3 regions of the Marinobacter bohaiensis genome follow, and region 1 is predicted to be linked to each of the others. Evidence: predicted binding sites of a transcription regulator. Region 1 holds the regulator's gene; each other region holds the start of a gene.
What was found. Region 1 encodes FliA, which starts transcription of late flagellar genes. Its sites were predicted from a motif close to CTAAAGTTTNNNNNNNNNNNGCCGNTAA; they were not measured.

Region 2: flgM (flagellar biosynthesis anti-sigma factor FlgM) is a predicted target of FliA. The motif match lies at 5,098-5,125, and genes of this name have one in related genera.
Region 3: fliD (flagellar filament capping protein FliD) is a predicted target of FliA. The motif match lies at 2,391-2,418, and genes of this name have one in related genera.

What each region holds. Positions count from the first base shown of each region.
Region 1 is NZ_QGEH01000004.1:71,359-79,455, reverse strand. Features, by position in the region: gene flhA (flagellar biosynthesis protein FlhA) at 1-1,246, shown strand, start outside; gene flhF (flagellar biosynthesis protein FlhF) at 1,308-2,579, shown strand; gene DKK67_RS16990 (MinD/ParA family protein) at 2,688-3,500, shown strand; gene DKK67_RS16985 (RNA polymerase sigma factor FliA) at 3,568-4,308, shown strand; gene cheY (chemotaxis response regulator CheY) at 4,481-4,867, shown strand; gene DKK67_RS16975 (protein phosphatase CheZ) at 4,885-5,676, shown strand; gene DKK67_RS16970 (chemotaxis protein CheA) at 5,690-7,852, shown strand; gene DKK67_RS16965 (protein-glutamate methylesterase/protein-glutamine glutaminase) at 7,866-8,097, shown strand, end outside.
Region 2 is NZ_QGEH01000001.1:2,398,965-2,407,061, reverse strand. Features, by position in the region: gene DKK67_RS10825 (CBS domain-containing protein) at 1-554, opposite strand, end outside; gene mnmC (bifunctional tRNA (5-methylaminomethyl-2-thiouridine)(34)-methyltransferase MnmD/FAD-dependent 5-carboxymethylaminomethyl-2-thiouridine(34) oxidoreductase MnmC) at 713-2,647, opposite strand; gene DKK67_RS10815 (peptidylprolyl isomerase) at 2,644-3,231, opposite strand; gene DKK67_RS10810 (pilus assembly protein PilB) at 3,395-4,123, shown strand; gene DKK67_RS10805 (flagella synthesis protein FlgN) at 4,258-4,728, opposite strand; gene flgM (flagellar biosynthesis anti-sigma factor FlgM) at 4,736-5,056, opposite strand; gene flgA (flagellar basal body P-ring formation chaperone FlgA) at 5,200-5,904, opposite strand; gene DKK67_RS10790 (chemotaxis protein CheV) at 6,107-7,039, shown strand; gene DKK67_RS10785 (CheR family methyltransferase) at 7,082-7,915, shown strand; tRNA gene DKK67_RS10780 (tRNA-Ser) at 8,042-8,097, shown strand, end outside.
Region 3 is NZ_QGEH01000001.1:2,653,619-2,661,715, forward strand. Features, by position in the region: gene fliS (flagellar export chaperone FliS) at 1-333, opposite strand, end outside; gene fliD (flagellar filament capping protein FliD) at 370-2,349, opposite strand; gene DKK67_RS11915 (flagellar protein FlaG) at 2,629-3,060, opposite strand; gene DKK67_RS11920 (flagellin N-terminal helical domain-containing protein) at 3,133-4,572, opposite strand; gene DKK67_RS11925 (flagellin N-terminal helical domain-containing protein) at 5,112-6,623, shown strand; gene DKK67_RS11930 (tetratricopeptide repeat protein) at 6,845-8,097, shown strand, end outside.

The DNA.
Region 1 (8,097 bases):
GCTGGGCCTGATTGCCGGTGCGGGTGCCTACTACATCTGGAAACGCCAGCAGCAGGCGGTTGAGGAAGACGACAGCGTCTTCCCGGCGCGGGGTGGTGGCGTTCCTCGCACCGCGCAGCCGGCCGGTCCGCAGGGTGGTGAAGGCGGCGGTCAGGGGCAGGCGCTGCCGGGGCCGGCGGAATCCAAAGAGTTGGGTTGGGACGACGTGTCCACCGTCGACATCGTCGGCCTGGAAGTGGGCTACCGCCTGATTCCGCTGGTGGACAAGTCCCAGGGCGGGCAACTGCTGACCCGGATCAAGGGCGTGCGCAAGAAGCTGTCCCAGGATCTCGGTTTCCTGATGCCGTCGGTCCATATCCGCGACAACCTGGACCTAATGCCCAATGTGTACCGCATCACCCTGATGGGCGTGACCATCGCCGAGGCGGAGATCCATCCGGACCGGGAGCTGGCCATCGACCCGGGGCAGGTGTTCGGCAAGATCGAGGGTATCGAGGGCAAAGACCCGGCGTTTGGCCTGGATGCCAGCTGGATCGAGCCCGACAAGAAGGATCAGGCCCAGACCCTCGGCTATACCGTCGTCGATGCCAGTACCGTGGTGGCCACCCACCTCAACCAGATCCTGCAGAAGCACGCCCACGAGCTGCTGGGGCACGAAGAGGTCCAGAAGTGGCTGGAACAGCTGGAGAAGGTTTCGCCCAAGCTGGCCGAGGAGTTGGTGCCCAACACCGTCTCCATCAGTCTGCTGCTGAAAGTCCTGCAGAGCCTGCTCCAGGAAGAGGTGCCGATCCGCGACATGCGCTCGATCGCCGAGGCCATCGTCAACGTCCAGCCCAAAACCCAGGACGCTCGCGTGCTGACCACGGCGGCCCGGCAATCGCTGCGGCGAATGATCGTCCAGAGCATCTGCGGCGGCGATCACGAAATCCCGGTGATCACCCTGGATCCGGAGTTGGAACAGATGTTGCTAAAGTCCATGCAGCAGAGTCAACAATCCGGCGGTCAGGACGATATCGGCCTGGTGCTCGAACCCAACATGGTCGAGCGACTGCAGCGTTCCCTGCGCGACGCCGCCCAGCGTCAGGAGATGATGGGCAAACCGGCGATCCTGCTGGTGTCCGGGCCGTTGAGGCCGGTCATGGCCCGTTTTGTCAGCTATGGCGTAGAGCGCTTGCACGTCCTGTCCTATCAGGAAGTGCCGGATAACAAACAGATCACGATTGTGGCATCGGTGGGCCAGCAGTAAGGCAAGGCCGGCCCGCAGAGCAGGGCGCCGCTGACGGCGGCGCCGACGGAGGAAAGTCATCATGAAGGTAAAACGGTTTTTTGCGCCAACCATGGCCGAAGCGCTGAAGATGGTTCGCCTGGAAATGGGCGAGGACGCGGTCATCCTGTCCAACCGACGGGTGGATGGCGGTGTCGAAATCGTGACGGCCCTTGATTATGACGAGAATCTGGCGCGCCAGCGTCTGGGCAACGCCGCGGTGGATGCCACCAACGGTGCGCGCCTGGCCGAAATGCAGGCGGAACAGCATCGCCGCCTGGAGGAAGAACTCGGCCGTTCCCGCGACCGCATTCGTGAAATCCGCGAAAAGCGCCAGCCGCGCGAGCCGGACGTATTCGCCGAGGTAGCGGAAAATGCCGAGCCCCAGAGCGAGGCGCCGGATACCACGCAGGCGGCTCTGGAAGCCATGCGTGCCGAAATTCATTCGCTGCGGGACATGGTCAACGAGCGTCGTGAGCGGACTCCAGGCAAAGCCCAGCCCGCGGAACCGGCCGTCGCCAGCCAGCAGCGTCTGGCGGAGCGCCTGGAGGAGTTTGGTCTGTCCAGCCAGCTGGCCGGATCACTGGCCCGTAACCAGGGCCACTGCCGCCTTGAAGAAGGCTGGAAGAAGGCGCTGCGGACCCTCGCCGCGGGGGTTCGGACCCAGGATAAAGAGATTGTCGAACAGGGCGGTATCGTCGCGCTGGTCGGCCCCACCGGCTCCGGCAAGACCACGACCATCGGCAAGATGGCGGCGCGCTATGTGCTTGAGCATGGTCCGGATTCCCTGGCGCTGGTCACCACCGACCGCTACCGGGTGGCGGCCCATGAGCAGCTGTTCGTCTTCGGCCGCATCCTCAATGTGCCGGTACGCGTGGTCGACGAGAGCCATTCCCTCGACCGGATTCTGGACGACCTGTCCGACAAGCGTCTGGTGCTGATCGACACCGCGGGCCTGACCCACGCCGATCGCGGCCACCAGGAGCAGCTGGAAGAGCTGGCGTCGAGCGATCACCCGGTCAAGCCCTACCTCGTGTTGTCGGCCACCAGTCAGCCGCGGATCATGAAATCCACGTGGCATTGCTATAAGATGGCGAATCCTGCCGGGTGTATCATGACCAAGCTGGATGAAGCCCTGACGCTCGGCGAGGTACTCGGGTTCGCCATGGAAACCGGACTTCGGGTGGCCTACTACACCGATGGCCAGCGCATTCCCGAAGATATCCATCCCGCGCAGTCCGCACCGCTGGTCCGCCTGGGTGTGGAACGCCTGCGCCAGATGCGGGAGACGTCCATGGTCGCAGCGGGTGCCTGAATACGGGAAGGTTGCCGGAGCCGCCGATCGTTCTGGAGCCGTCCATACACAGAGCCGGTCGGAACCGGCCGAGAGAATCACAACCTGTCGTGAGAGACTGTACCCGGCATGAGTAGACCAAACCCGGTTCAGGTGATCGCCGTATCCGGCGGCAAAGGTGGCGTTGGCAAGAGCAACGTTTCGGTCAATCTGGCCATTGCCCTGGCTCAGATGGGGCGTCGTGTGGTGGTCCTGGACGCTGATCTGGGACTGGCCAACATCGACGTGCTGCTGGGCATCACCGCCCAGCACAACCTGTCCGACGTGCTGAACGGTCAGTGCGACCTGCGCGACGTCCTGGTGGACGGGCCGGGCGGCATCAAGATCGTTCCGGCGTCCTCCGGCACCCAGCGCATGACTCAACTGACGCCGATGGAACACGCCGGACTGATCAACGCGTTCAGCGAACTGGGCGACCAGATCGACGTGCTCATCGTGGACACCGCCGCCGGCATCTCCGAATCCGTGGTCAGCTTCCTGCGAGCGTCCCAGGAGCTGCTGCTGGTGGTCTGCGACGAGCCCACCTCCATCACTGACGCCTACGCCCTGATCAAGCTGATGAACCGTGATTACGGCACTAACCGTTTCCGCATCCTGGCCAACCAGGTACGCAACGACCAGGAAGGCAAGCACCTGTTCGGCAAGTTGACCCGGGTGACCGAGAGATTCCTGGATGTTGCACTACAATATGAGGGCATCGTCCCGTTCGACGAGGCGGTCAAGAAAGCGGTACAACGTCAGCGTGCAGTGCTCGAAGCCTATCCCCGCGCCAAGGCGTCGCTGGCCATCAATGCCCTGGCCCAGAAAGTCGACAACTGGCCATTGCCGTCGTCGCCGCGGGGGCACCTGGAATTTTTCGTAGAGCGTCTGGTTGACGCCTGATGCAGTACGCCGGCCGACAGGGCAGGTGGTATGGCGGTCAAACGGGCTGTTTGGGTAATCCGGATTGATGACGTTGGCAAAAGGCCTTGGAATCTACCAACAAAGCAGTGAGCGGAGTGCGGCCCGGCAACTGGTCGAGGATCACGCGCCGCTGGTGAAGAAGATCGCGCTGCACATGATGGCGCGGCTGCCCGCCTCTGTGCAGTTGGAAGACCTGATGCAGGCCGGCATGATCGGCCTGCTGGAGGCCGCGCAAAAATACGAAGCCAATAAAGGCGCTTCCTTCGAAACCTACGCCGGTATCCGTATCCGTGGCGCGATCGTTGACGAGATCCGCCGGGGTGACTGGGTGCCGCGCTCCGTCCATCGCAACACCCGTCGCATCGCGCAGGCCATCAAGGCCGTCGAGGCCCGTACCGGCGAGGAAGCCAGGGATGCGGACGTCGCCGCCGAGCTGGAAATGACGCTCAACGAATACCACGCCTGCCTCGCCGACTCGAGCGGCGGACGACTTTTTAGCCTCGATGAGCTAAATGAATCCGGCGAGGTGCCGATAGACAATGAAGATGCGGTATCTGACGCCCCCTATGCGGAGTTGTCCGAAGCCGGTTTTCGGCACAGTCTGGCTCAGGCCATTGACGGGCTGCCGGAGCGCGAAAAGCTGGTCCTGAGTCTGTATTACCAGGAAGAGCTTAACCTCAAGGAAATCGGCGCGGTCATCGGCGTCAGCGAGAGTCGCGTCAGCCAGATCCACAGTCAGGCGGCACTGCGTCTGAAAGCGCGCCTGAGCGACTGGCAACCGGGCTGATTCGACACTAGAGAACGGTACAAACTGTAGTTTTTGGTAACGGGTGCTTTACAGCGTCCGTGGACTGGACAGAATAGGCGGTGCCTTTTGATCCCGCCGGCACGGTGTGGCCGGTCAGAAGGAGGCGGGCCGGCACGATTGGTATCCCGGGTTGTAACGATTGGAGGTCCCATTGGACAAGAACATGAAAATTCTGATCGTGGATGATTTCTCCACGATGCGGCGCATCATCAAGAACCTGCTGCGCGACCTCGGTTTCACCAATACCGACGAGGCCGACGACGGCAACACAGCGCTGCCCATGCTCAAGAGCGGCAAGTACGACTTCCTCGTCACCGACTGGAACATGCCGGGCATGTCCGGCTTCGAGCTGTTGCAGGCCTGTCGTGCCGACGACACGCTCAAGGACCTGCCCATCCTGATGGTCACGGCCGAAGCCAAGCGCGACCAGATCGTGGCCGCCGCCCAGGCCGGCGTCAATGGCTACGTGGTGAAACCGTTCACGGCAGCGGTCCTCAAGGAAAAGATTGAGAAGATCTTCGAACGCATCCAGTCCTGAATATCAGAGCGCCAATCATGGGCAATCCAAAAGACGACAATGCGGGGAAGCTCGACCCTGAAGTCACCGAAAAGCTGAAGCAGCAGGCGACTGACCTCAAGGCGCAGGTGGATGCCGGGGATTACGCGGCGGCGATGCGTCTGATCAACGAGCTCAACGACGTGCGGGACCAGAGCCTGTACCACGAGGTTGGCCGTTTGACGCGCAGCCTCCACGAAGCGATTCGCAATTTCCAGATCGATCCGCAGAACGCCGAACAGCGCGAAGCGCTGTCCAAGATGACCGATGCCTCGGACCGGCTGGCCTACGTTGTGGAAATGACCGGCAGCGCCGCCAACCGCACCATGGATCTGGTCGAGGAGGCCATGCCCAAGGCCAGCGCCATGCGCGAGGAAGCCCTGGCACTGCGCGACGACTGGAAAAAACTGCGTCGTCGCGAAATCGGTGCCGGTGAGTTCCGCGAGCTGTACCACCGCATCGATCGCTTCTTCGACCAGACCGCGAATGACACGGAAATCCTGTACTCACACCTGTCGGAAATACTTCTGGCGCAGGACTTCCAGGATCTGACCGGGCAGGTCATCCAGAAGGTCACCGCCCTGGTCAAGGAAGTGGAAGAGCACCTCCTGAGCCTGGTGGTCATGGCCAGCCATGTTGACCAGATTACCGGCACCGTCCATGAACTGGGCGAAGAACCGGCCCGGGCGATCGAGAAAGGGGAAGGTCCGCAGATGCACGCCGATGAGCGTGAGGATGTCGTATCCGGCCAGGATGATGTCGATGACCTCCTGTCCAGCCTTGGTTTTTAAGTGAGGACATTGCATGGCGTTAGATGCTGACGAAGAGATTCTCCAGGATTTCCTGATCGAGGCTGGAGAAATTCTCGAAAAACTGTCGGAGCAGTTGGTCGACCTGGAGCAGCAGCCGGATAACAGCGACCTGCTGAATGCCATTTTCCGCGGTTTCCATACCGTCAAGGGCGGCGCCGGCTTCCTCCAGTTGGAGGCGCTCGTCAACTGCTGCCATTCCGCCGAGAATGTCTTCGACACCCTGCGCAACCACAAGCGCCAGGTGACGTCCGACCTGATGGACGTGGTGCTCGAAGCGCTGGATAACGTCAACGCCATGTTCGACCAGGTGCGCAACCGGGAAGAGCCAACGCCGGCCGACCCTGCGTTGATCGCAGCCCTCGACGCGCTGGCCGAGCCGGAAGGTGCGGCGCCCAAAGCCGCCGAACCGCCGGCGGAGGACCGTCAGCCAGCCCCGACTGAAAGCGATCCCGCCGGTGGCGCCGACCAGGGCGACATCACCGACGACGAGTTCGAACAGTTGCTCGACGCCCTGGAGGGTGAGAAGAGCGAGTCCGGCGACGCCGACCAGGACGACGAGATCTCCGACGACGAATTCGAGAATCTGCTGGACGAGCTGCACGGCAAGGGCAAGCACGGCGGCACGCCGGCGGATGCCGCCAAGAGCAACGAAAGCGCCGCGGCCGCCGACGACGAAATCTCCGACGACGAATTCGAAAATCTGCTCGACGAGCTGCACGGTAAGGGCCAGTTCAAGGGCGCCGCCGGTGCCAGCCCCGACACGCCGGCCGGCAAGGCGCCGGAGGCCGCTGCCGGCGGTGACGACAAGATCACCGACGACGAGTTTGAGAGCCTGCTGGACGAGCTCCACGGCAAGGGCAAGGGCCCGGCCACCGGCCCGGCGCAGAAGCCCGCCGCTGCCAGCACTCAGGGTGCAGGCGACAACAAGCCAGCGGCTGACGACAAGAAAGCACCGGCCTCGCCGGCGGTACCCCAGCGCGACGCCCAGCCGACGGCCGAGGCCTCGGTGCGGGTTGATACCAAACGCCTGGACGACATCATGAACATGGTGGGCGAGCTGGTGCTGGTGCGGAACCGCCTGCAACGCCTGGGCGACCAGAGCGAGAACACCGAAATGCACAAGGCCGTGTCCAACCTGGATGTGGTCACGGCGGATCTGCAGTCGGCGGTGATGGCCACCCGCATGCAGCCGATCAAGAAAGTCTTCGGTCGCTTCCCGCGGGTGGTGCGCGACCTGGCCCGGAGCCTCAAGAAGGAAATCGACCTCGTAATGCACGGCGAGGACACCGACCTGGACAAAAACCTGGTCGAGGCGCTGGCGGACCCGTTGGTGCACCTGGTGCGCAACTCCGTCGACCACGGCATTGAAGCGCCGGATGTGCGTGAGAATGCCGGCAAACCGCGCAAGGGCAAGGTGACCCTGTCCGCCGAGCAGGAAGGCGACCACATCCTGCTGGTGATCGAGGACGACGGCGCCGGCATGGATCCCGACAAGCTGCGCCAGAAAGCGGTGGAGAAGGGCATCTACGAACAGGAAGCCGCCGACCGTCTGACCAACAGCGAATGCTACAACCTGATCTTCGCACCGGGCTTTTCCACCAAGGACCAGATTTCCGACGTGTCCGGCCGCGGCGTCGGGATGGACGTGGTCAAGACCAAGATCAGCCAGCTCAACGGCACCATCGGTATCGAGTCGGAGCTGGGTAAGGGGTCGCGGATCATTATCAAGGTGCCGCTGACCCTGGCCATCATGCCCACGCTGATGATCATGCTGGGAGATCAGTCGTTCGCCTTGCCACTGGTCAACGTGGTGGAGATTTTCCATCTGGATCTGACCAAGAAAAACATCGTCGATGGCCGAGAATGCATCGTGGTGCGGGACAAGGTGTTCCCGCTCTATAAGATCAAGAACTGGCTGGTTCACGGCGCTGCCGGCGAACCCGAGCCGGAGAACGCACACGTGGTGATCGTGGCCATGGGCACCCGGCAGGTGGGCTTTGTGGTCGACCAGTTGATCGGCCAGGAAGAGGTGGTGATCAAGCCGCTCGGTCGCATGCTGCACGGCACACCCGGCATGGCCGGAGCCACCATCACCGGGGACGGTCGGATCGCCCTGATTATCGATGTGCCCAGCTTGCTGCAGCATTACGGATAACAGGGAGGCGCGCATGTCGGTATCCGTCCTGGTGGTCGACGATTCCGGATTCTTCCGGAAACGGCTGACCGAGATCCTCAACGCCTCCGGCAACATTCGCGTGGTGGGCACCGCCACCAACGGTCGCGAGGCCGTGGAACAGGCGGAGAAGCTGCGTCCTGACGTCATCACCATGGACTACGAGATGCCGATCATGGACGGCATCACCGCGGTCCGCGAAATCATGAAGCGCCGGCCGGTGCCGG
Region 2 (8,097 bases), on a different contig from region 1:
GAGCCCGGGCCGATGACCAGCGCCGCGTCCAGGCGGTGGGCGAGCATCATGCGGGCGAGCTGATGGGCGTCGGTCTCCGGAGTGGCCGTGAGGAAGGCGGGCAGTTCCACGCTGGCGAAGCGAATCAGGCGGTCGTCTTCCGGTTGTTCGCGCAGCCAGTGCAGCATCCAGCGGTCGCTGATCAGCCCGGCGACGCGCTCGTCGGACACGATGGCCAGGTGATGGATGTCGAAGCGCTCCATCAGTTCGAATCCCTCGCGGAAGGTGGCGCTGGCCGGCAGGGTGTGGACGTGCTCGGTGGCCATGCGGGAAACCGGAATGTAGGCACCGCTTTCCGGATCGCTGGACTGGGTCTGCTCGCCGTATTCGTTGATGGCTCGCTGTGCGGCGGCCTGGCGCTGCTGGGTTTCTACCACGTCCACGGGGTCGTTGCGGCTCTCATGGGCGGGTTGGGACTCGTTCAGCTCATCGACGGTACCGATACCCTGGCCGCGGTAGACCTCGGGCAGGCGGGTTGGCTGGGGGCGTCCGGGTTCACTGACAAATATGGGCATAGGCCATCCTCACTGACTGCAGGCAAGGGGATGCAACCCCGTTGGATACCTTATCGGCGAATGGCGCCAAAAATGAACGACTTTATCGTAACAATCAGAAACGTGGCTCGAATCGTTGCGAAATTCGCCGGAATGCAGTCCAGGGCGCATGGCGGTCATCAAGTGTTCGACTCCCAGCAGCGCGCCAGGTTCAGTCTGCCGCTCAAATCGATCTCAAGACAACTGGGGTGGGCCGTCATCCGGTCCACCAGCCACTCGGCCAGCAACGGAGCCAGGGCGAAACCCTTGCTGCCCAGGCCGGTAAGGACGTAGAGCCCGTCCGGCTGATCGCCCACGGCGCCGGCGACGGGCTGGTAATCGTGAGTCGTGCAGCGGAAGGCGACCCGGCCGCGAATTTGATCGGCAGCAGGTGCGTCGTGACCCCAGAGGTCCGGAAGCCACTGGCTCAGTTTGTCCAGGTTTTCCTGGTGAGACACGGCCGAGACGGCCGGGTTCGCGTCACGCAGGTCAAAGGTCGCGCCGGTGACGGCCCAGCCCTGATGCGCCGGATTGAGGTAGCTGGGCCCGCAGACCACTACCTCGGGGCCGGCCGCGAAGGCTTGCTCCGGGAGCTGGCTGACCTGGCCGCGTATGGGTTTGAAGCGATAGCCGGTTTCTCCCGGCAGCAGACTTTCGATCCGGTGTCCGGCGGCGAGCACGACTTGCGGGGCCGCAGCCTCGAAGCCGTCGGTGGTTGTGACGCGCCAATGCTCGCCATCGTGCGCCAGGGTTTCCACGGTGGCGTTGAAACGGCAGCGGATCGACGGGTGATCGAGCAGACATTGGCAGACACGCCGCGGCGCCAGCCAGCCGCTGCCCGGGAACCAGAGCCCGGCGTGCGCGATGGGCACGCCGCTCAGTTGGCTCGCCTCGTCAGCGGTGACCGGGCGCAGCACCTCGGCCGGATAGTGGTTGCGCGAAATGAAACGGCTCTGCCGGGACGCTTCCTGCTCGGTGGCGGCGATTTGCAGTAGCCCGGTCGGGTGCCAGAACGGCTCGGTATCGCCGGCCAGTGGGCTGTATCGGGCGTAGGTGCGTTGGGCGTGGAGCAGGGCGGCCAGGGCGAGGCGGGTCTCCGGCGTCCGATCGATGCCGAGCTTCACGTAGAGCGCGGCCTGGGGGTTGCCGGAAGCCGCGTCCCCGGGGCCGTCCCCGGCGGCCAGGACCTCGACCTCGTATCCACGTTCGGCCAGGTTACGCGCGGTGAGGGCGCCCGCGATACCGGCGCCGACGACAATGGCACGAGGACGCTCAGACGCCTTGTGATCAACGACGTCGCCCGGACGAAAGCAGCCGACCAGCATGTCCCGCTTGCGGCCATAGCCCGGCGTCTTGCGCATCTCGAAGCCGACGGCCTGCAGGCCCCGGCGCACGGCCCCGACGGCGGTGAAAGTGGCCACGGTGGTGCCCGGCTTGCTGTGTGTGGCGACGGCGTCGATCAGGCGGTCAACCCACAGGTCCGGATTCAGGGCCGGGGCGAAACCGTCCAGGAACCAGGCGTCGGCGGTGAAGTCCAGGCTCTGCCAGGCCTCCAGCGCTTCGCCCTGGTAGAGCGTCAGGCGCACGCGGCCGCCGTCGAAAACGAGCCGGTGAGTGCCGCTGATCAAAGCGGGGTACTGGTCGAGCAGTTCCGCGCTGAGTGGCGCCAGTTCCGGCCACAGTTCGAGCGCCTGGGTCAGGTCTTCGTGGGTCAGCGGAAACCGCTCGGCCGTGACGAAATGCAGGTTGGCGTCGGCCGGCGCGTGGTTGCGCCAGGCCTGCCAGGTGGCGAGGAAATTCAGCCCGGTGCCGAAGCCGGTTTCGGCGACGACAAAGCTGTCGCCGTTGCCGAGGTTGGCAAAACGGCGGTCCAACTGATTGTGGCCAAGGAACACATAGCGCGTCTCCTCCAGACCGTTGTCACGACTGAAGTAGACGTCACCGAAACGCCGGGAGACCGGCTGGCCGTCGCGCCATTCGATGTCCGCCGACTCGATCGCCGGGCCGGCTGACGGCGGGCTGAGGCGAGACGGATTGGGACGAGAAGGCTTGGTGCGAGACGTGCTCTCGCTCATTCCGGAGCGTTCTCCGCAGCAACCACCGTGGCGGAGCGGATGATGACGGGCTCGGTCGGTGCATTCGCCATCATGCCCTTGCGCTCGGTGGGGAGCGAAGCAATGGCGTCGACTGCGCCCATGCCTTCGATCACCGTGCCAAATACGGTGTAGCCCGCGCCGCGAACGCCTTTGTTCAGGTATTCGTTGTCGACCAGGTTGATGAAGAACTGGGAGGTGGCTGAATCGGGATCGTTGGTCCGGGCCATCGCAACCGAGCCGCGCACGTTGCCGAAGGTCGAGCTGGCCTCGTTGGCCACTGGATCGCGGGTCGCCTTGCGCTGCAGGTCCGGTGTGAAGCCGCCGCCCTGGACCATGAAGCCGGGGATGACACGATGGAAAACGGTGCCGTCGTAGAAGCCGGACTCAACGTATTGGAGGAAATTATCGACGGTCTGTGGGGCCACGTCGGGACGCAGGCGCAGAGTAATCACGCCCTCGGTGGTGTCCAGCCGCACAATCGGCATCTCGCCGTTCTGCGCCTGGGCCGCACCGAAACCACCGAGACTCAGCATCAGGGTCAGGATGAAGCGGAATGCGGTCACAGAAACCGAGTCTTTTACGCGTTTTTTCAGGGCCGGAATCGTCAAGGTGGCGTCCTCGTGCTTGGCTGTAGGAATGCAGCGGAGTGTACCAAATTTCCGGTGACAGGACGGCCCGGCCTTGGCAACAAGGCGCATCGCACAGGAGCGACACACGGAGGGGACAGTGAACACGAGGCAGGCTTATCAGGATAAATCCCGACTGGGTCGGCTGCTGGTCAATCGCGGATACCTCAGCGAAGGGCAGCTGACACAGGCGCTGGAAACGCAGCGCGCGTCCGGACGGTTACTGGGTGAGGTGGTGGTGGCGTCCGGCTGGCTGACGCACCGGGAACTGGAACGGGTCCTGCGGCAACAGCGCCGTTACCGGCGCACGGCCGCGTGGTTTGCGGTTGTCACCTTGCCGCTGCAGCCTGTGGTCACGCTTGCTGCAGTGGCGCCGGACCGTTCTGAAGCGGCGCCCGTCGGCCAGATCATGAACCCTGAGCGCGGCTTCCAGCCATTGAGCGACCGTGAAATGCAGGCTGCTGCCGGGCAGGGTAGCGACACCCTGAAGGCCCGGATCGAAGCCGTGGCCAACCTGGGGCAGGCCGCGCAGGGTGAGGAGGTGGATGCCGTCGAGGGTCTCAAGTTGCTGGCGCACACCTTCGTGCCGGTGTTGAATTTTCTTGAGGCTGACGTGACCGTCTCCGGCGTCCATTACCGGCCGGGCAGTCCGCGGATCCGGATTCAGCCGGATGGCGGGGTGCGCCTGGCACTGCCGGAGCGGATCGAGCGTATCAGTCTGACCGATATCCGGGTGACGAACGGAACCGGCCCCACGTTGGGCAACATCGGTCTGCACGACATCCGTTTTTCGCCGGACTCAAAGATGACGATCTACGTGCGCGACTGATCTCGCTTGCGTGCCGATGCAGGTGTTGGGGGAGGCGATCAGTGTCGCCAGCGGAAGGGAAAAAGACGTCGCGGATAACGAGAAAAGCCGGCAACAGGGCCGGCTTTTCTTTTGTGTTCACACCCGGTGGCGGTTCAGGCGCTGGCCAGGACCGTCTTGTGGCTGACGGCTGAGGACTGGCCGGAAGAGCTGTACAGTTTGGCCTGGTCCGAGCAGCCCCGGAAAATCTCATTCAGGCGGCCAAGGCGCTGTTGCAGGTGTCCAATGATTCGGCCATTAACCTGGTTGAGGCGCTGGCAGGCCTTGAGACGGTTTTCCGCGTCCTGCCAGAGCGTGGTCAGTTCCTCGATGCCGGCGCTGCGGATGAACGTGGACGGTTGTCCGTTGCGCGGGTTGAAGCCCATCTGGACCAGAACGTGGATCTTTTGCTTGGCCCGTTCGCGGACGGAGGCGAGAAGCCGGTTCTTCTCCTGGGTCACGCTTTCCAGGCCATCCACATCGGAGGATTTGAGCAGCGACTTCTCCGAAGCCAGAACGCCTCCCAACTGCTCAAGCTGTTTGATGTCTTCTCTCAGAAGTTTCTTCAGTTCATCAATGGCGGCCATGATCTACTCACCCAAAAATGCTTTGATCCATATCAAGCATTTTCTGGGCCAGTTTCTCTGCATCCACTTTATAGCTGCCGTCAGCCAGGGCGGCCTTGATCTGCTCGACACGCTCGTCGTCGACTTCCGGGTAGCTGTTCATCTGCTCTTCCAGCTTCTTCAGGTCCCGGGCCTGGCTGCTCAGACTGACGCTGTCGGGCTGGGAGCTTTGGGTACGAGCCTGTTCGGTCGGCGTCGAGGGGCTTTTCGGCGCAGACTGCTCAGATACGTTCTGGTTGGTCTTGGTGTTGACGTGCCCCGGGCCAACGCCATTGAAATTAACGGACATATCGATACCTGCACATGGTGTGATCTAACCGGTTACATAATGTATCGGCCGGCTCCTGGGAAGCTTTAGCGACTTTTGACATTTTTTCGGCAGGTCGTTGCCGCTTCCAGGCAAGGCCTTGCCGCTCATACTGATGGTTGTGGCTACATCGGGACTTCGACGTGCCCGGGGCTGGTGACCAGCGCCCGCAGTGTCTTTTCTGAACGCAGGTTCTGTACCAGGACCTGCTCGCCTACGCGCCCATTACCCAGGGCCTTGCCGCGGGACTGGACGGCGATCGGTCCGCTGCGGGCGATAATAATAACATGGTCGCCCCGGGCCACGGCATCCGGCTGGGTCACGATATCCGGCGTGAACAGGGTGCCGGAACTGACCGAGCGACGGATTTCCATGCCCACGAGGGATTGGCTGTCGGTAATGGCGCCGCGCCGCGAGGCATTGATGACCACCGCCTGGGAGCGGATCATGCTCTCGGTGACCCGGGCGCCACGGCTCAGTGCACGCGCCGCCACCAGGGCCTGACCGCGGATTTCCATGGACACCGACAGGTACATGCGCCAGGGGCGCTGGCCCTGGCAGGAGACCTCCAGGGTGGGCTGGGTGGTCTGCATGGGATTGCTGGAGAAATCCACCGTCGGCCCATCCAGGCAGGCGGCAAGGTTGAGTCGGGAGTCCAGGTTGCCCAGACTGTAACTGACCTCGCGGCCTTCGGCCTGCTGCTCGCGGACGAACTGCTTCAGAAACTCGTGGGCGGCATCCCGTATCATCCGGGGCGTCGTTTTTTCGACGGCCGCCGCCTGGGACACGACCGTCAGGCCCAGCAGCAGAGACAAAATGTATACGCGCATTTTCGACAGTCTGTCCTATGCTTACGGTGAGTTTGGAACATGCAATGAGACGGAATTCGCCCTAGGCCCTATTGACGGCTTTCCGTCACCGTCGGAAGATGCGGGACCCTTTGGTGGTAATCTCGCAATAACCGTGCCGACTAAATGTTTCGGGATGTCCGACCTCGCGGGGTGAAACTGAGTACAAGACAGGTAACAGCGTATGGCCGGTGTATTGGACAGTGTTAATCAACGCACGCAGCTGGTGGGGCAAAACCGCCTTGAACTGCTGCTGTTCCGGTTGCGGGGGCGTCAGGTGTACGGCATCAACGTCTTCAAGGTGAAGGAGGTCCTGCAGTGTCCCAGGCTTTCCTCCATTCCCAGGAGCCGTTCGGTCGTACGTGGCGTGTCCCACATCCGTGGCGAAACCATTCCCATCATCGATCTCGGCCTGGCCATCGGCATGCCGGAGCTGCCGGCGTCGGATCTGGCGGAGAGTTTCGTGATCATTTCCGAGTACAACCGGCGCACCCAGGGTTTCCTGGTGGGTGGCGTGGACCGGATCGTCAACCTGAACTGGGAAGAGGTCTCGCCGCCGCCGAAAGGCGCCGGACGGGAGGTTTACCTCACGGCGGTCGCCCGCATCGACGATCAGCTGATTGAGATCATTGATGTTGAGAAGATCCTGGCCGAGGTATCGCCGCTGTCGGAAGACGTGGGCGAAGAGATGATTGGCCGGGGAGCGAGCAGCGACCGTTCCAGCACGCGTCCGGTGCTGGTGGTGGATGACTCAAGCGTCGCCCGGCGTCAGGTCGAGCGCTGCCTGACGGCGATTGGCCTGCAGGTGGTCGTACGTAATGACGGCAAGCAGGCGCTGGAATACTTGCGCGAACTGACCGCCGATGGTTCGGATGTTTCCGATCATCTGTCGCTGATCATTTCCGATGTGGAAATGCCGGAAATGGACGGTTACACCCTCGTGTCCCGCTGCAAGGAAAACCCGCAGCTGAGTTCCGTCTATATCATGCTTCACACCTCGCTGAGTGGCGTCTTCAACAAGGCCATGGTCCAGAAGGTGGGGGCAGACGACTTTATGGCCAAGTTCAGTCCCGACGAACTGGCTGAGCGCGTTATGGAAGTCATGGACAAGCTGTAACAGGCTACACCCGACCGGATGCACCGCAACTGCTGAGAGCTCATGAAATCAGAGATTACTCCCCAGGAATACGACGCCTTCAAGACTTTTTTGCAGGACGCCTGCGGCATACTGCTCGGTGAAAACAAGCAGTATCTGGTGAAGAGCCGGCTGCGCAAGATCCTGGAAGAAAACGGGTTTGATACGCTGGGAGGCCTGGTCAAACAGCTGCAACGACCGCGCGACCCGCTGCGTCAGGTGGTCATCGACGCCATGACCACCAACGAAACCCTCTGGTTTCGTGACACCCACCCGTTCCGCATCCTCACCGAACGACTGTTGCCGGAGCTGGCGGAGCAGAAGGGCGGCCAGCCTTTGCGCATCTGGTCCGCCGCCTGCTCGACCGGGCAGGAGCCGTACTCCATCGCCATGGCGATTGACGAGTTCCGCCGTCTCAAGCCGGGCAAACTGCGCGGTGACGTCAAAATCACCGCGACCGACATCTCCCGCAGCGTCCTCGACGTCGCCCGCAAGGGCGAGTACGAAATGCTCGCCATCGGCCGCGGCCTGTCCCCGGAACGCCAGCGCAACTTCTTCGCACCGTCCCCCAGCGGCGGCTGGCAGATCAAACCGGCCATCAAGAGCATGGTCGAGTTCAAGGAACTGAACCTGCTGGAGCGATACATGCTCGGCAAATTCGACCTCGTGTTCTGCCGCAACGTCCTGATCTATTTCTCCGCGGATCTCAAGAAAGACATCCTCACCCGCATGCACGGCGCCCTGAGCCCGGGCGGATACCTGATCCTGGGTGCTTCCGAATCCCTGAATGGATTGCCGGAGTACTACGAAATGGTCCAGTGCCAGCCGGGCATCATCTACCGCGCCAAGAAAAAGTGAAACTGATCAAAAACTACACTCTGCGTTGTTTTTGAAAGAAATTTGCGAAAGGGTGTTGCCAAACCAGGGCAAAAGCATTAGAGTTTGCGCCCTCAGATCGGGGCAGCCCATCTGAAACAGTTTATTGGAGAGGTGGCCGAGTGGCTGAAGGCGCACGCCTGGAAAGTGTGTATACGTTAATA
Region 3 (8,097 bases), on a different contig from region 1:
CAGCAGGCTGGACACTTCGTCCAGCTTGGCCACGTCGTTGTGCCGGTTGGCTTCGAACAGGGTGCGCTCCATATACTCATAGAGCGATTCCAGCCGCTCGGCCAGTTCGCCGCCCTGCTCGAAATTCAGGAAGCCGCGCAGGCCGCCGATGATCTCGATCGCCTTGCTGATCAACTGCCCTTTGCCAGCGATGTCATTGGCCTGCATGCGCGCTTTGGCCATGTTGATCCGCTCCAGGGCACCGTTGTACAGAAGCTGGATCAGCTTGTGCGGATCCGCATCGGTGATGCTGGTCTGGGTGTTGACGCGCTGATAAGCCTGTAAACCGTTCATGATGAACCTCTCACTTCTCCTGCAAGCCAGCGATGATTAGCTGTCATTGCTGTTGTTGGGTGCCAGCGCGGCCAGTTGCTGGCTGATGTATTCCTGGGTGTTATTGAGCTGCGCAATCAGCGAATCGGCCGCCGTGAACTGACTGACCAGCCGCTCCCGGTATCGGGTCATGCGATCTTCCAGTTCGAGACGCTCTTCCTCGATCTCGGCCAGGTCGTCCTGAAGGTTGTCGGTCCGGTTCTCCAGGGTGCCATCGGAGCCCAGGATATCGGTGACCATATTGACCGTCTGCTCACCGATCCCCTCGATGAAGGACACGGTGCCGCGGGGACCGGTCTGGTCCCCGGTGATGCGAACCTGCATGCCGGCGGCGCCGACAGAGCCTTCCACGAACAGGATTTGACCTTCCCCGGTCGCACGCTGGCCGTTAATGGTGCCCGCCACGTCCTTGCCCACCGTACCGGTGGCCACGCTCAGCCCCAGGTCCGCCGCGGAATTGGTGTCTACAGATGCGATGCTGACGTTGGATTCGCTACCGAACGCGCCGGACTTGAACGACAGGGCACCGCTGGTGCTGTCGAAATCCACCTGCACGGACTTGCCGGAGCTGCTCAGCGCCGTATTGGTGTTGAGCTGCTCCTGGATCTGGGCGGCCAGTTCCTCACGGGTGTAGGTGCCCGCATCCAGGGTAATGCTGACGGAGGTTTCGCCATCCACCTTGAACGTCAGGTTGTCATTGTCGCCGTCGATGGTGACTGATCCTGCGCCCACGTTGGTGCCGGTCAGCGAGCCCTGGGTCGCCGCCTGGGTGATGTTGATGCTGTACTCACCCGGCTCGGTATTGATACCGCTGCTGACGAACTCCACCTGGGCATCGCTGGTCCGCCCCTGCTCGGCAAACAGGGCTGTGACGTCGTCCGGGTTCGCCTCAAGCTGCTCAACGAACTTCTCCTGGTCGAACTCAAGCTTACCGGTCTCGTAGTCAGTGGTGATGCCCACGTCCGCCAGGGTGCGCACCGCAGAATCTTCCAGCCCCGGCACGATGCGGGTCAGCATGTTACGCAACCCGTTCTGGATACCGCGCACCGTGGAATCGCCGGACAGAACGCCGGCCGTCTGCGTCTCGGAGTTATAACCCGCCAGACCGGAAATGGTGTCCTGCAGCGCGTTGAATTTTTCAACAAAACTCGCCACACGATCCGTCACCGCGCCGGTGTCCTGCTCGACCTTGACCGTGGACGTGACACCCTCAGCCTTCACCTCGAAGGTCAGCCCGTCGATGACGTTGTCGATGGTATTGCTGGAACGGGTGATGCTGATCCCGTTGACCTGGACCACTGCGTCCTTGGCCTCAACCGTCTCGGTCAGGTTCTGGGCGGTGCCGTTGAAGACGAACTGGGACAGGCCGGCGGCGTCGGTGTTGTTGCCGTCGCTGTCATTAACGCCGATGCGAATGGCGTTGTCGGTACCGGTTTCGTCCGAGGACATGACCAGACGATAACCGTCGCCGGTGTCGATCACGCCGGCGGACACGGCCAGGCCGGAATCGTTGATCTCGTCGGCAATGCCCTGCAGCGTGTTGTTGGAGCTGTCGATATCGATCAGCTTGGTTTCACCGCCGACGCTGATGCTGAGGGTACCGGTGCCGACCGGGGTGGCGTCACGATCCTCGAAGGTGCCGGACGCGAGAGACTGGGCCTGGGCCAGGCTGTCCACCTGCACGGTGTAGCTGCCGCGGCTGGCTTCGGTGCTGTCGACGGTGACTGCCACATCCTCGTTGGAGGAGGAGGCGGAGAAGGATTTGAGATTGTCGGCTGCACTCAGCTGACGCATTGGCAGGCGCAATTCCGTAATCGCGCTGCGCAGCGTGCCGTAGGCTGAGATCAGCGTCTCCGCCTTTTGCTGTTTGCTGTCCAGCCGGTTGGTGACCGGCTCTTTCTCCGCAGCCACCAGCTGATCGACGAGATCCGAATTCAGGACCCCGGAACCGATACCCAGTGATGAAATGCCTGCCATAGTTTCAGCCCCTCAAGAAGGCAACCTATCCCTTTGTACGCTTATCGGCCAAAAGCGGCAAAACTTTGCCCTTTGCCCCGATCGCTTTGTAACAATATGTATCCAGACTGCGAGATCTCACAGTACGCTTACGACACTCCGCCGCAACCGCGCCAGCCATTGAAGCCTCCAGAAAAGCACTGCCATTTCAGGTCCCTGGATGCAAAACACCGCCGACCCCATAGGAGCCGGCGGTGCTGAAATACCGCTATTTGGGCCCGGCATGACACCGGCAAGACCCTACACTTCGATATTGAATAGCGTCAGCGGTTCGTCCTGCTGCAAGTTTTCGGCCAACCTCAAAGCCACGTCGTCCGGAATCTGCCGAATGACCTCATCGGTCTGCTGGTCCACCACCCTCACGATTGTCTTGCCGGAGTCGTTGTCGACCTCAAACTGGAGGTCGCGCTGAACCGTCTGCACGAAGTCGTTGAGTTGGGAGACCGCCTTATCCAGAGATTCTTTCTGGGCTTCCTGCTGATTCTCAAGACGCTGCACACGGGACTGGTCAGAAGCCTGTCGCAGTGCCACCACCCTGGAATCGGAAGCCGCCTGGGCTCGAGCGGAAGGCGTGTTTCCTTCAGCCTGAGGTGACGCAGACGCCCGAGCCGGAGGCTGATCACTGGAGCGAACCAGCTTCAAATCCGGGCCATTCAGGTTTACGTCAGTCATAGCTCACCCCACTATCCTGATACGGCGGAAAGCCGGCCCCCGAAAGGGCCGGCTTTTACCGTGCTATCCCTGTTACTGCAGGAGGGACAGAACCTGCTGCGGACGGGCATTGGCCTGAGCCAGGACCGAGATACCGGCCTGCTGCAGAACCTGGGACTTGGACAGCTTCGCGGTTTCGGATGCGAAGTCGGCGTCCAGGATCCGGCCCTGGGCAGCGGACAGGTTCTCAGAGGTGGTCGCGATCGCTTCGATGGTGGACTCGAAGCGGTTCTGGATCGCACCCAGGTCCGCACGCTGGCTGTTAATCGAGGACAGCGCGGCATCGATCGTTTCGATAGCGGCGTTCGCGCCATCAGTGGTCGTGATGTCAATCTCAGCTACGGAGCTCAACGTACCACCCCCGTCAGCGATTGCTGTTGTTCCGCCAGAAACACTGAAGGCGCTACTAGAGGAAAGGTCAACAGTGCCCGTCACAGTACCTGCGGTCGCAGAGCTGAAATCGACACTACCACCTTCACTACCAGCCATGGTGGCTGCGGCCGTTCCGGTGTTTGCGTAGCTCGAGATACTGATGTCAGCACCACTCTCGCTAGTCAGCTTCAGTTGCTCAGTACCGGATTCCGTAACAACCTGAGCCGTAATACCGGTTACCGCGGAGTTATCATTGATCGCATCTGCAAGTGAGGAATAGTCGCCGCCAGTAACGGTCGCGGAAATCGAGACCTCTTCCCCAGTTCCATCGTTCTCACCGGCCAAATCAAAGCTAACTGTACCGTCAGCAATACCGCTCAGAGTTGCCTCAGTTCTTGCACTCGCTGTTACACCAGTATCGGCACTGAAAGCGTTAATACCCGCAGCAATGTCCTGCGCTGAATCTCCGGCCACTGTCGTGTAGGTGCCGCTGGCACCATTACCAGAAACCTCTATCGCCTCACTTCCGGCAACAGCGTTAGATGCAGCCGCTTGACCAAGCGCGGTACCGCTTGCACCAAAGGTATAGTTGCCAATATCCGTTCCACGCGCGCTGCCCATGGTGACATTGATAGTCTGGTTGGCATTGGCGCCGACCTGGAACTGGGCGTTAGTAAAGTCGCCGTTCAACAGGGTCTGGCCGTTGAAGTTGGTGGTGTCGGCGACGCGGTTCAGTTCCGCCTGCAACTGGCTTACTTCGGCCTGCAGCGACTTCCGGTCAGAAGAGGAATTGGTGTCGTTGGCCGACTGGACCGACAGCTCACGAATCCGCTGCAGCAGGTCACCGGCCTGCCCCAGCGCGCCTTCAGCGGTCTGTGCCAGGGAGATACCGTCGTTGGCGTTGCGCTGGGCAACGTTCAGGCCGCGGATCTGTGAATCGAAACGAGAGGAAATCGCCAGACCAGCCGCATCGTCTTTAGCCGAGTTGATGCGCAGACCGGAGGACAGACGCTCAAGAGCCTGGTCCGAGAGAGACTGGGACTTGTTCAGGTTGTTCTGAGCGCTTAAGGACGCAACGTTAGTGTTGATACCGAGAGCCATGATGCTTCTCCTTGAAACCGTCAGTTTTGACTGGAAAGAGGTCTGGCGCCCGTTTTCATCAGTTGGGTGCGCCGCCCTGCTGTAATGCTTAGCGGCGAGGGTTAAGAATCCTTTAGAAAGAATTTCGGATTTTCTTGTTAACTAATGTAAATCACTATCACGCTTTCAGTTTTATTTTACTTTTCATAAAGATAGGTCGATAAAAAATCCTTCCTCATATCGCCTCAACGCCTAAAGCGGGTGCAAGACCCGGCCATCCCATCGAGTGCGTCTGCCGCTCGTGACTTCCCCACACTCGGTTGAAAAAGCGGCAATTCCCTTCCTGCCGGTCAGTCAAAATATCGGCGCCCGCAAGCCGACCCGTCTCGCGACAAATTATTTTTTACAATCATTATCAGTGACTTATAAATAAAAACAAGAAACTGGCACACACTTCGCTTCTGGCACGGCAACGCTTGCATTTTAACGAACGTTTGCCGGTAGGGCGTCCTTTTGATCGGGCACTTGGGTTCCGGCTTTTCCTGGCAAGGAGAAACAGCATGCCTCAGATCATTAATACGAACCTTGCGTCGCTGAATGCGCAGCGCAACCTGAACACGACCCAACGGGACTCGGACACCGCGATGCAGCGTCTGTCCTCCGGCCTGCGCATCAACTCGGCCAAAGACGACGCCGCCGGCCTGGCCATCTCGGAGCGATTCACCTCCCAGATCGATGGTCTGAACCAGGCGATTCGGAACGCCAACGACGGCATCTCCCTGGCACAGACTGCCGAAGGCGCGCTGGGACAATCCGGCGATATCCTGCAACGGATTCGCGAACTGTCGGTCCAGTCCGCCAACGCCACCAACTCCGCCTCCGACCGCCGGGCCCTGCAATCCGAGGTCAACCAGCTCAAGCAGGAGCTGGAGCGGGTGGCTACCACCACCGAATTCAACGGCCTCAAGCTGCTCGACGGCTCTTTCCAGGCCCAGCAGTTCCAGGCCGGCGCCAACGAGAACCAGACCATTGCCGTCTCTATTCAAGGCGCACGAACCACGGATCTGGCCAACAACAGTGTGAGCGCCTCAAACACCACTGCCGGACAAGGCAGTGGATCTGTTTACGCCGCAGCGGCTGGCGATGCGTCAGCGGCAAACACCATTGCTGCTCAGACGCTGACCGTCTCCAGCTCACTGGGTGAGGCCACTGTGGATGTTGAGAGCGGCGATACCGCCGAAGACATCGCTGCGGCGATCAACCAACAGGTGGATGCCACGGGGGTCGAAGCACAAGCCCGAACCACGGCTGACTTATTCGGCCTTGGCGGTACAGGCACTGTTTCCATGACGATATCGAGTGGAGGCGAAAAATCGACGATCTCCGCCCAGATTGACGACGTCGACGATCTGCGTCCCTTGGCGCGCGAGATCAACTCCGCGTCAGGTACCACAGGTATTACCGCTGAAGTGGAGGATGGCCGACTGACGCTTGTGCAAGCGGAAGGTAAAGACATCCTGGTTGAGGATTTCACATCCAACGCCACAACACCTACCGCCAGCTTCCGCGGTGGCGCTGAAGTGGACGGAGACGCCATCACTCTTGATGGGTCAGACGACACCGCCGATAGCGCGCGTGCTTCAGGCGAAATCACTTTCGACTCGTCTTCGAGCTTTGCCGTATCATCCAGTATTGACGACACCGCCGGCAGCATTTTGGATGAGGCCGGTGGCACCGCCGTCGGTTCCACCACAGAGGATGTCTCCAGCATCGACATCAGCACCGTGGAAGGCGCCAACAGCGCCATTGCCGTGATCGACGCCGCCCTGGAGAAAATCAGTGGCATCCGCGCCGACCTGGGTGCCGCCCAGAACCGGCTGGATTCCACCATCTCCAACCTGAGCACCACGTCCGAGAACCTGTCAGCCGCCCGCTCCCGTATTCGCGATGCGGATTTCGCGGCGGAAACCGCGGAACTGGCGCGGACCCAGGTGCTGCAACAGGCGGGTCTTTCGGTCCTGTCCCAGGCCAACGCCCAGCCGCAGCAGGTCTTGCAGCTGCTGCAGGGCTAAGCCTCAGCGGAACCCGAAAAGGCCGGCAACTTGCCGGCCTTTTTTACGCCCGTCTTTTGCACCAACTTTGAAAATCCGCACGTTCCGCCTGCCGACACCGACCATGTCGTAAAACTGGCACGCCTTTCGCTCTACCTCTCCCAAAGGCCCATTCCCGGCCCAAAGCTGCAGATTATTGCCGGTGCCACCCTGCCGGCGGCAAGGAACAGACGAGGTGATCCATGCACGCACAGCACCACCCGCAAGTTGGTCAGAACGATAGAGTCGCGATTGCGCGCCTGTTGCTCGCCGCCAATTCGACCTACAACCAGTCGAACGATCCCGGCAACAGCTATGCGGCCCGGCTGGAAGCTCGTGAGGACAGCCGCCACTATCTGGCTCAGGTAATGGAGCGGACCCACGACAACGCGGCAGCCTGGGGACTGCTGGGCCGTCTGGAAATGGACGACGGCAACCTGGACACCGCCCAGGCGCTGTTTGAGCGCAGCCTGTCCATCGACCCGGATCAGCCCCAGCAATACACCAACCTGGGTTACTGGGCGCTGGCCTCGGAACGCCCGGCCCTGGCCGAGCAGTATTTCCAGGAAGCGCTGAACCGGGATCGCCAGTCGGCCTCGGCTTTCTGCGGTATGGCCCACGCCAAGCGCCAACTCGGTCAGTTCGATGTCGCCTACCTGCACTACCGCAAACTGCTGCAGCTCAACCTGGAATGGCCGTCGATCTACAGCGGCATGGTGGCCTGTGCCGCCCAGCTCAGCGTTGATCAGGCGGACCAGGAACTGGCCTACGACGCCATCACCCTGCTCTCGCGCGACGACATTCCGCACCAGGACCTGGGACGCTTCGTGGCGGCGATCCTGCGCCACCAGTACGACCTGGACAACCCCGATGCCCGGGTGCTGCTTGAAGCCGCGGCTGACGACGAGCTCCTGCTGCTGGCCCTGGAAAAGACCCTGATGCCGGACCCGGCCGTGGAATCCTTCGTGACGCTGCTGCGTAACGCCATCCTGAGCGAAGTGGCGACCACCGCCACCCTGCGGGACGGGCTGCACCGGCTGGCCATCGGCATTGCCCTCTACGCGGACCGCACCGGCTACGCCCTGCCCGCCGGCGACAACGAGGCTCGGGTGATCGACGCCATCAACAGCAGCGTCTGCGCGCAATTCGCGTTGGGCGAAAGCATGGAGGCCATTGCCGGTTCCCTGATGATCAGCGCTCTTTATGGCGCCCTGTTCCACCAGCCGTTCGCAACGCAACTGGGCCGCTGGGGACTGACCGAGTGGCCGACAGGCCTGCAACCGCTGTTGGCAGCCAGCTACTATCACCGCGCCACCGAGGAAGCCATCAAACAGGGTTTTGAGGAAAAGCAGGATGAGCTGGCGCTGGCGCCAGAAGATGTGCCCCAGGCCTGGCCGCACTGGCAGACGTTGAGTCAACATCCCCAAACCAGCCTCAAGGCCATCATGCGCTCGCG